DNA from 2 places in the Paenibacillus sp. NPDC056579 genome. Region 1 is predicted to be linked to the other one. Evidence: riboswitches for the same ligand, from Rfam matches in the RefSeq annotation. Region 1 holds a riboswitch; the other holds the start of a gene.
What was found. Region 1 has a riboswitch for FMN ahead of ribD (bifunctional diaminohydroxyphosphoribosylaminopyrimidine deaminase/5-amino-6-(5-phosphoribosylamino)uracil reductase RibD). Riboswitches for the same ligand answer to the same signal wherever they lie in the genome.
Positions count from the first base shown of each region.

Region 2: another riboswitch for FMN. It lies ahead of ACFQ88_RS04130 (DMT family transporter); the one in region 1 lies ahead of ribD (bifunctional diaminohydroxyphosphoribosylaminopyrimidine deaminase/5-amino-6-(5-phosphoribosylamino)uracil reductase RibD).

Region 1 is NZ_JBHTVD010000001.1:47,195-51,587, reverse strand. It holds gene ACFQ88_RS00270 (bifunctional 3,4-dihydroxy-2-butanone-4-phosphate synthase/GTP cyclohydrolase II) at 1-593, opposite strand, end outside; gene ribE (riboflavin synthase) at 629-1,297, opposite strand; gene ribD (bifunctional diaminohydroxyphosphoribosylaminopyrimidine deaminase/5-amino-6-(5-phosphoribosylamino)uracil reductase RibD) at 1,302-2,411, opposite strand; FMN riboswitch at 2,781-2,932, opposite strand; gene ACFQ88_RS00255 (phosphodiester glycosidase family protein) at 3,040-4,146, opposite strand; gene ACFQ88_RS00250 (peptidylprolyl isomerase) at 4,330-4,393, opposite strand, start outside.
Region 2 is NZ_JBHTVD010000001.1:904,702-909,094, reverse strand. It holds gene gudD (glucarate dehydratase) at 1-554, opposite strand, end outside; gene ACFQ88_RS04140 (hypothetical protein) at 727-909, shown strand; gene ACFQ88_RS04135 (hypothetical protein) at 940-1,101, shown strand; gene ACFQ88_RS04130 (DMT family transporter) at 1,144-2,130, opposite strand; FMN riboswitch at 2,275-2,431, opposite strand; gene ACFQ88_RS04125 (ABC transporter substrate-binding protein) at 2,562-3,878, opposite strand; gene ACFQ88_RS04120 (MATE family efflux transporter) at 4,215-4,393, opposite strand, start outside.

The DNA.
Region 1 (4,393 bases):
AGATCCTTGATCGTAATGATCTTCATATCATGCTTGCGGCTGAACTCCAGCAATTCGGGTACGCGTGCCATTTCGCCGTCTTCCTTGATGACTTCGCAAATCACCGCCGCGGGATAGGAGCCGCACAATTGAGCCAAATCGACGCCTGCTTCGGTATGTCCCGCTCTTCTAAGTACTCCGCCTTTCTTGGCAATAAGAGGGAAAATATGTCCTGGACGCCGGAAGCTTTGCGGCTTCGTCGCCGAATCGATCAAAGCTTGAACCGTGCGGGAACGCTCCGATGCGGAAATCCCTGTTGTCGTCTCGGCATAATCAACCGATACGGTAAACGCGGTCCCGTGATAGTCTGTATTCCGGTTCACCATCGGCGGCAGATCAAGCTCCTGGGCTCTTTCCTCCGTAATGGGCACGCAGACAAGTCCGCGGCCTTCCTTAATCATGAAATTAATCACTTCCGGCGTTGCTTTCTCAGCAAGAGCAATAAAATCGCCTTCATTCTCGCGATCCTCGTCATCAACAACAATGACGATTTTTCCCAGCATCAAGTCGTAGATGGCTTCCTCAATAGTATGGAATGGACTCAGTTCACTCATATCCCGTCCCTGCCTTTCTATATCTGATTGGTCTATTAAATAAATCCGTTCTCCGCCAAAAATGCCTCCGTCAGACTTCCCTGCTTGCCGGAAGCTCCGCCGGGCTCGCCCTCTCTCGACAGAAGCAGCTTCTCAATATATTTGCCCAGCACATCCGCCTCCAAGTTCACTTCATCTCCGGGCTTCTTATGCTGCAATACCGTTTGCGCCAGCGTATGAGGAATAATGGATACCGTGGCATGCTGCTTCGTCACTTGAACCAGCGTCAAACTGATGCCGTCGATCGTAATAGACCCGTGCGGGATCATATATTTTAATATGCCCGGATCCGCGGGCTCCACTTGAAACACAACCGCATTCGCCTCAGGGGTTCTGGACGTGATGATCCCGGTGGAATCGACGTGTCCCTGCACAATGTGGCCTCCGAACCGTCCTCCGGCTAGCATGGCTCTTTCCAGATTGACGGCATCCCCGATATGGAGTCTCTCCAATGTCGTCCTGCGGAACGTCTCCGGCATCACATCGACCGTAATCGACGATTCATCATATTGAACTACCGTCAAGCAGACGCCGTTTACGGAAATGCTGTCTCCCAGATGCACGTCCTCCAGTATTTTTTTGCAGCCGATAGTTAGTACCATGGCTTGTCCCTGCCTGGTCATTCGGCGCATCGTGCCTATTTCCTCAATAATGCCTGTAAACACTCCATTACACCCCGCTTCCGTAATCAGGATAACCGGCTATACATACATCGTCTCCGAATTGAGACACCTTTACCCGTTCCAGCCGAATCGCGTCGTTCATCCGCTCGAACCCGGCGAATTGGAAGTTCGACGGCGCTTCGGCGCCTCCGATAATTTTGGGAGCGTAGAACAACAGCATCTTGTCGATAAGCTGCTGCTCCAGCATCGCTCCGTTCAATGCGCCTCCGCCTTCCAGCAAAATAGTGGCGATATCGCGCTCTCCCAGCCGGCGCATCGCCTCTTGCAGATCCACCCGGCTCCCCTCGCCGCAGGCCAGCACCGTCACCCCTGCTTGCTCCAGCTCCGCTCTCTTGGCTGGATTAGCATCCGCCGTTGTAAGCACAACGGTCTCTGCGGACCGGTCGCGAACGACTTGGGCGGTAAGCGGGATACGGAGCGCGGAATCGGCAATGATCCGGATCGGATTTTGCGCAGGCACGTCCAGGCGCGTCGTCAGCAGCGGATCGTCGGCCAATACGGTTCCGACTCCAACCATGATCGCCTGGTTCCGGTGGCGCAGCGTATGAACGAAAGCCCGCGAGTCGGCATTCGTGATCCATTTGCTGTCCCCGGTTTTGGAGGCGATTTTGCCGTCCAGCGTGCTGGCCGTCTTCAGCGTAACGAACGGCAGCCGCGTCATAATGAATTTGTTGAACGCTTCGTTCAACCGGCGGGATTCCTCTGCGAGCAGCCCGACGCTCACTTCAATGCCGTGCGCTCGCAGCCGTTCTACGCCAGCTCCGGCAACCAGCGGGTTCGGGTCCGTTGTAGCGACAACCACCCGCTTCACATTCTCCTTGATGAGCCGGTCGCTGCAAGGAGGCGTCTTGCCGAAGTGGCTGCACGGCTCGAGTGTAACGTAAGCCGTACAGCCGGCGGCTTCCTCGCCGGCCATCTGCAGCGCATGAATTTCCGCGTGCGGAGTCCCCCGCTTCAAATGCGCGCCCATGCCAACGATTCGGCCGTCCTTGACGAGCACGCAGCCTACGGCGGGATTGATGCCGGTTTGTCCTGCGGCTCCTTCGGCCAGCTGCAAGGCAAGCTTCATGTAAAATTCATCGTTCAACAGCTCCACGCGTTACCTCTCCTTTTGCTTAACCTCTCCAAGGCAACAAAAAAAGCCCGCTTTTTCCTCGCAGAAAAAGGGGCGTGTTTGATAGGTATACGAAAAAAACGCAAATACAAAGCATGTTCGTCCGAAGTGACCGAAATCCGCAATACTAAACAGACTCAACAAAACCAAAGAGTAATCCCCTTAGCGGATACGTCAAATAAACGTCTCCCGCCGAGCGTTCCCCGAGTCACTGCATCGCATTGTACGGAATGTCCCAGCTCAACTCCATCCGGACTCTCTTCCTGCATGCCAATTAGAAATCGTTACTTAAGCACGCTGAAAAAACGTCCGCATAGCCAATAACAGCCATGACGACATAGCACGTTCGCATTTTTCCTTCTCCCATCCAGACTATACTGTCGGTCTCGGAGTTACACCGAGTCAGCCGCCTGCATCAAGCTGCAGCGCGGGTCACGGACTGAGCGGAGCCTTCGCTCCCCATCACCGCCGGTGGGGAATTGCACCCCGCCCCGAAGGAAATATGGCGCCAGTTATACAACTGACGTTTGTGTGAATGATATCACCATCAAACTCAAAATGCAAGGCTTTTCTTGCTCTCCGCCTGCAGACCATACTTACAGCGGGCTGTCTACTGGGACGCGAACGGTTTGTAAGAGCTGTTGAAATGCTCCATGTCGATGTTTTCCCAGATGTTCTTCACTGCGACTTTCTCCGGTTGGCTGAACACGAGAAACGCCGTCGGCAAGTAGCGCATTCCATAGCTGCTGGAAGGCTTATTGACGACTTGATTGTCCTTGACCAGGACGGAGGAGGAGCCCCCGTCGAGGTTCGCTGCGGTTACTGCGCCTCTTTCGAGCAGCAGGTTTTGCACGTCGTACAGCGTAGCTCCGATAGAGTATCCCGGCTGCCGCCCGTCGATTACGACGAACATAATCGTCCCGTCCTGCTTCTGCGCCATGCTCGTCCGCGGAGCGATGCCCCAGCCGTCGGCCGCATTGCGGATCAAGCCTTTGCCGTTGACGATAAACTTCGGCTGGAACGTCACCGCTTCGTTGACTCCCATCTTGATCAGCTCGGACGGCTTGTACCGGCCAGCCACCATCAATCCGTTCCTGTCGATCCCTACGACATTGACCGGATCCTCCATCCCGCCGTCGCTGTAGAGCAGCTTGCCTCCGGACATGACCACGCCGGCAGGCTTGAATCCGTTCCCGTCCCAGTTCGGATCGTCGAAGGCTCCGCCATTCACGCCGGCAATGGCTCCCGTCCGCTGCACCATGCTTAATATTTGCTCCCCTTGCCCGACAATCCCGGTAGTAACCACCCGGATCATCTTGGGATCATGAACGTATAAAATATGCCCTTTGAAATTTTTGCCTTCAATTTGCTCGACTTCTACTTCCTTGTCCCTGCTGTGCGTAAGATCGATATTGTTCTGATCTTTAATCTCCGCCATTTCGTTAAACCGTTTATCGTAATCCGCGACCCTGCGGTTCAGCTCCTCATCGCCAATCAAGTATCGGGCCCAGCTGCGGTGCTGGGTCGTTATCAGCGTGTCCGCCATCATGTAGCGTAAGGTCGAGCCGGACTCCATCCCAAAAAACCAGACGGCAAATCCGGAGGACAAGCCGAGCAATACAATAAAGCTGTACAGAAGTCCCCGTCCGCGGCGCTTGCGCACCCGTTTCCTGATGTTCCGCGGCTGAGGAACGTAGATTTCATGATTGCTTTCCAACGATATTCCCTACTTTCAATCTAGTAATCTAGCTGCAAACAATCCTAATAACAACAATACCATGAAAAAAACGTGAAAATGAACTGGTAATGTAATGAAATGTCTTCGGAGCGCACAAAAAAGCCGAGCACCCTTTATCGAAAGAGCACTCGGCTTCCTCATTGTTTACCTCTGAAATGGAAATTAAACCTCAACCACTCGAACCGTTTCCATACGGTCTCTGCCTTTGAATTCGTCAACGAGCTCC
Region 2 (4,393 bases), 860 kb from region 1:
TCCTCATTGCGTAATCGAAACCACTCATCTTGGAAGTCCAGCTCGCTGCGATAAGAAAGATCCGTCTTCATCCGATCTCCGATGTAGAACAAGTATCCGAGCATCTCGACGTCATCCCGCTGCTGACCTTCACCGAGCAAAGCTGCCGCCGGCACTTCTAGAAATTGCCCCAACAAGTCTAGCATGGCCGCTTCCAATGCTGTAACGGCGTGAATCGTCGTACGCAGGTCAAACGTCTGCTTCCCTCGCCCCTCGGCATCCCTATCGGCGAACGTTCGGCGAACATTGCCAAGAACTTGGTTGTACGCGCCAATCCTTTGACCCAGCACCAGAGGCTTGGCCTCCTCTAACGTTACGCGAATTTTTTCTCCGCCAGGTACCTCACCCACTCCTACACGGCCTGCATCGTCCTTCAATATGACGACATTACGGGTAAAGAACGGACTATGGGCTCCACTGAGATTAAGCAGCATACTGTCATGTCCGGCTACAGGAATTACGAGCATTTCTTTAATGCTTGGAGTTGCATGTCCTTTGGAACCATCTGCATTCACAATGTTTGCCCCCTCGTATGATCGGGATTGAACTACACTTTTCATTACATCGTATTTGTCAACATTATGCAATACGAAATTGGCGGTTTCCTGAAAGAAAAGGAATAAAATCAACCGTTCCGTTTACCCTAAGAGAGATGAATGTCTTCCCGAAGCGAAAGGATGAGTATCGATGGAAGCAGATGACAAGAAACGGCTTGAAGAGAAATTCGACAGAGATTTAACGGACGGGGAAGCTGCCGAGATCATGAACACCCCTGTGCTGCATTCGGACGATGAGAATTATTACGAGAACGACGATATGGATCTACTGGACACCATCCCTATCGGACTGCAATTCCGACAAAAAGGATGACTTCCCAGTCTATAAGGAGGTATTAATCCCGTGCCCAACGAACAAGTGGACAGAGAAACCGACGGTAATCCGCAAACGATGTATGAAGATACGGCAGTGCATGAGCGCCCAGGATTTCGGGTCGACGATGAGACTCCTCTGCGCAATTATGGCGAGCCCGGAGAGATGGAAGACGGAGTGCCTATAGAATAGAGGAAAAAAATAACCGTCCTGATCCAGGACGGTTTTCCTTACTTAACTTGCTTGCTGCATCGCTACGGTGCTCTCTTGCTTCCCGTCCTGCTGCCTGGACAGCTGGAACAGCATGAACCAGATCAACAGGAAGCCGGCGACTTGCGCCACTGTAATTTGCTGTTGGAATACAAGCCAATTCACCAGCACACCGATGGCCGGAAAGAACAGCTCCGCTAGTGTGGCATACGATGCTTTGGTCCCTGAGAGTCCCTTGTAGTACAGGAGCAAGCTCAATAATCCGGGCAAAAAGGCTTGCAGCAGCATATTTACCGAAACGGCGAACCATTCGGTCGGTTGGGCCGGCCAGTTCCAGCTCTCTCCTCCAACCCAGGCAGTTGCGAACAGCAGCGGCAAGGCTAGCGTAAAGCGCAGCGCCGTAACGGCTTCAAACGGCATTTTATCAAGCAGCAAACGCCCCATAACCGTAGATCCGCCCCACAAAGCTGCAGCACCTATCGATAACAGACCCCCGATCACCCCAAAACGGGAAAGTCCGTCAAAAGGAAACGTTATGCCGAATGTCAGCAAGTACGTGCCTGCCAGAGCCACAATAACCAGAATGAAAAACCGTGCCGGAAGCATTTCCTTCAAAATCCATCTTGCCATCAGGATGGCGAACAATGGCTGGAGCTTTTGCAGCAATAGTACGCCGTTCAAATCACCATGCGCAAAAGCTGAAGTGAACATGATCGTCGCGATAGCAGAGCCGCCCCAGGATATAAACAGCAATGCACCAATATGGCGCAGGTTCAAGCCGCGGAGCGATTTACGGTACAGCCACAATATCGGTACGGAGTAAAATAGCAAAAGCACGTGTTCGATAAGTACGATCTGAGTCGATGTAAAATACTTAAGCAGCAAAATGCGGAATAGCGGGTCTACGCCCCACAGGGCAGCTCCCAGTGCAACCAGCCATACTCCGTTGCGGATTCCCGTGCGGGACGGCTCTTGCCGTACGGACGGGTTAATCGATGATACATTTTCCATATCCAATCCAACCTCCTTATTTTGAAAAGGAAGCTTCGAAAGAAGTCAGCCCCGTTATCATTATGACAACGGGGCATACTGAAACAGGCTTGGATCTGGAACGTTTTTTCACATCAAAGTGAACGCACCAAACTACAAACTTGTTTTGACCTTCTCCCATCCGGACTATACCGTCGGCTTTGGAATTTCACCAAATCAGTCGTGCATCGCGGCTAACACGATGAACGAGTCGCGGGCTGCGGGTCATGACGTACGACCCTTTACCGCCGGTCGGGAATTGCACCCTGCCCCGAAGATCCTTTTTCAATTAGTTTGGATTTTACCATATGCTTTGCATTTTAACAAGATGCTAACTAAAAATTAGTTGCTTGTTTAACTATGTAAAATAATTTATACACAAAAAAAGCAGCCCGAAGGCTGCTTTTTTCCCGTTACTTCTTCTGATTCACCAGCTGCTGAATGGCAATGTTGGATTCTTCCTCGACAGCGCGGATAGCCGAATTGACATCCATGCTGCTTTTATAGATGTTGTCGAAAATTTTGGCCGTATTCACGTTGTAATCTACGAGTCCGTTAGCACGGGCAGCCGGCGGTTGAGCATTTTTGCTGTAATACACGGCACCGGTGTTTTTGCCTTTGAGCTGCGGCAAGCTTTGACCGTACAAATCGCGAACCGGCTTGCTCTTGAGCGGAGTCACGATCCCCTGCTTGGACAGCTCGGACTGGACTTCTTCCGACAATAAGTGCTGGACAATCTGGAAGGCTTGATCTTTATATTTCGAGTTCTTCGTTACGAAAAGCGAATATGTATTAGGCTGCATGCCGGTATTGGGCAGCTCTTTGAAGGAAGGCGGAGACGCGAGATCGAAGTTCAAATCTTTGTTGGCGTTGTACCAGCTTGTTACCTTCTCTGCAACATGGACACCGATAGCCGTCTGACCTTTAGGGAAGTCATCGATATTCGTATATGCGTTGCTTGGAATATCATAGAACCGTTTGAAATTTTCGATTAGCTGCTTCCACTTCTCGGTATTGATAGCCGCTTTGTTCTCCTTCAAATCCAAAGGATTGAGCGACAGCTGATTATAACCCATCATCACACCCGGATGCGCAGACAGACCTTTATAATCCACTCCGTCCACCGTTCGCGACATTTTCTTCGCAATATCGTACACTTCATCCCATGTCATACCGTCTTTCGGATACGGAACGCCGAATTTATCGAACAAATCTTTGTTGTAGAACATGACGATATTACTGAGAGTAAACGGCAATCCCCACAGCTGCCCCTCCGGGTTGGCGTTACGCACCTGTGCAAGCGCCGCATCATCGATTCGGTTCAGATCGAAATTATGCTTCTTGATCAGCTCAGACAAATCGAGAGCCAAGTCAAATTCTTTGATACGGGATAAAATATTGCTCTTGGACTCCAGCACGATGTCCGGAATTGTTCCTGCCGCGACCAGATCGGCGTAATCTTGGCCTTTTCCTTTATGAATATGCTGAATCGTTACATTGGGGAATTTCTTCTTGATGTATTGCCCGATCTCATTCTCGAACCCGCTTTCATCTGCATAAACAGAGTTTTGCGCCGTGAAAAAAATGAGCGTCACCGGTTCATTGCTGGCTTTGGGCGTACTTGTGTCTGCCGGGGCGGATGATGGTGCTTGGCCGCTTCCGCTGCAACCGCTTACTAACATGACCAAACCTAGAGATAGTGAGACCATCTTTGCTACGTTTTTCTTCATGCTTGTTCCCCCTCTTAAGTTAACCGCCTTTTACATGGTAAATCGGACTGGCATTACATAATTTGAATGGGTAAAAAAGCGCTTACATTTCCTATCATACTATATCCTGTTCACTGTTTAGGATGCAATTTATTCACTTACATTTGCACAATATTAACATCTTATTCATTTGATTAATGAACCTAATATTTAATGTTATTAATCATTTTCTCCAATCTTTTTTACAAAATCTATTTTTACCGGCAGTAGTTTATAACTAATCTCCCCCCTCTTACATTTCTAAGTCAGCCTGATTAACGAAAAAAAAGAGCCTCGAGGGCTCTTGATCCATCATCTTTATGCAGCTTTTATGAACGCATTAACTTCCTTCCTCTGAATGAGCAGCAGCCGCATGAAGAAGCCTACGGCCGCCAATGTCAAACCGATTGTAATTCCGACCCAATACCCGAACGGACCCAGATCTGTATATACCGCCAGCAAATAGCCAGAAGGGATACCGACGACCCAATAGGATA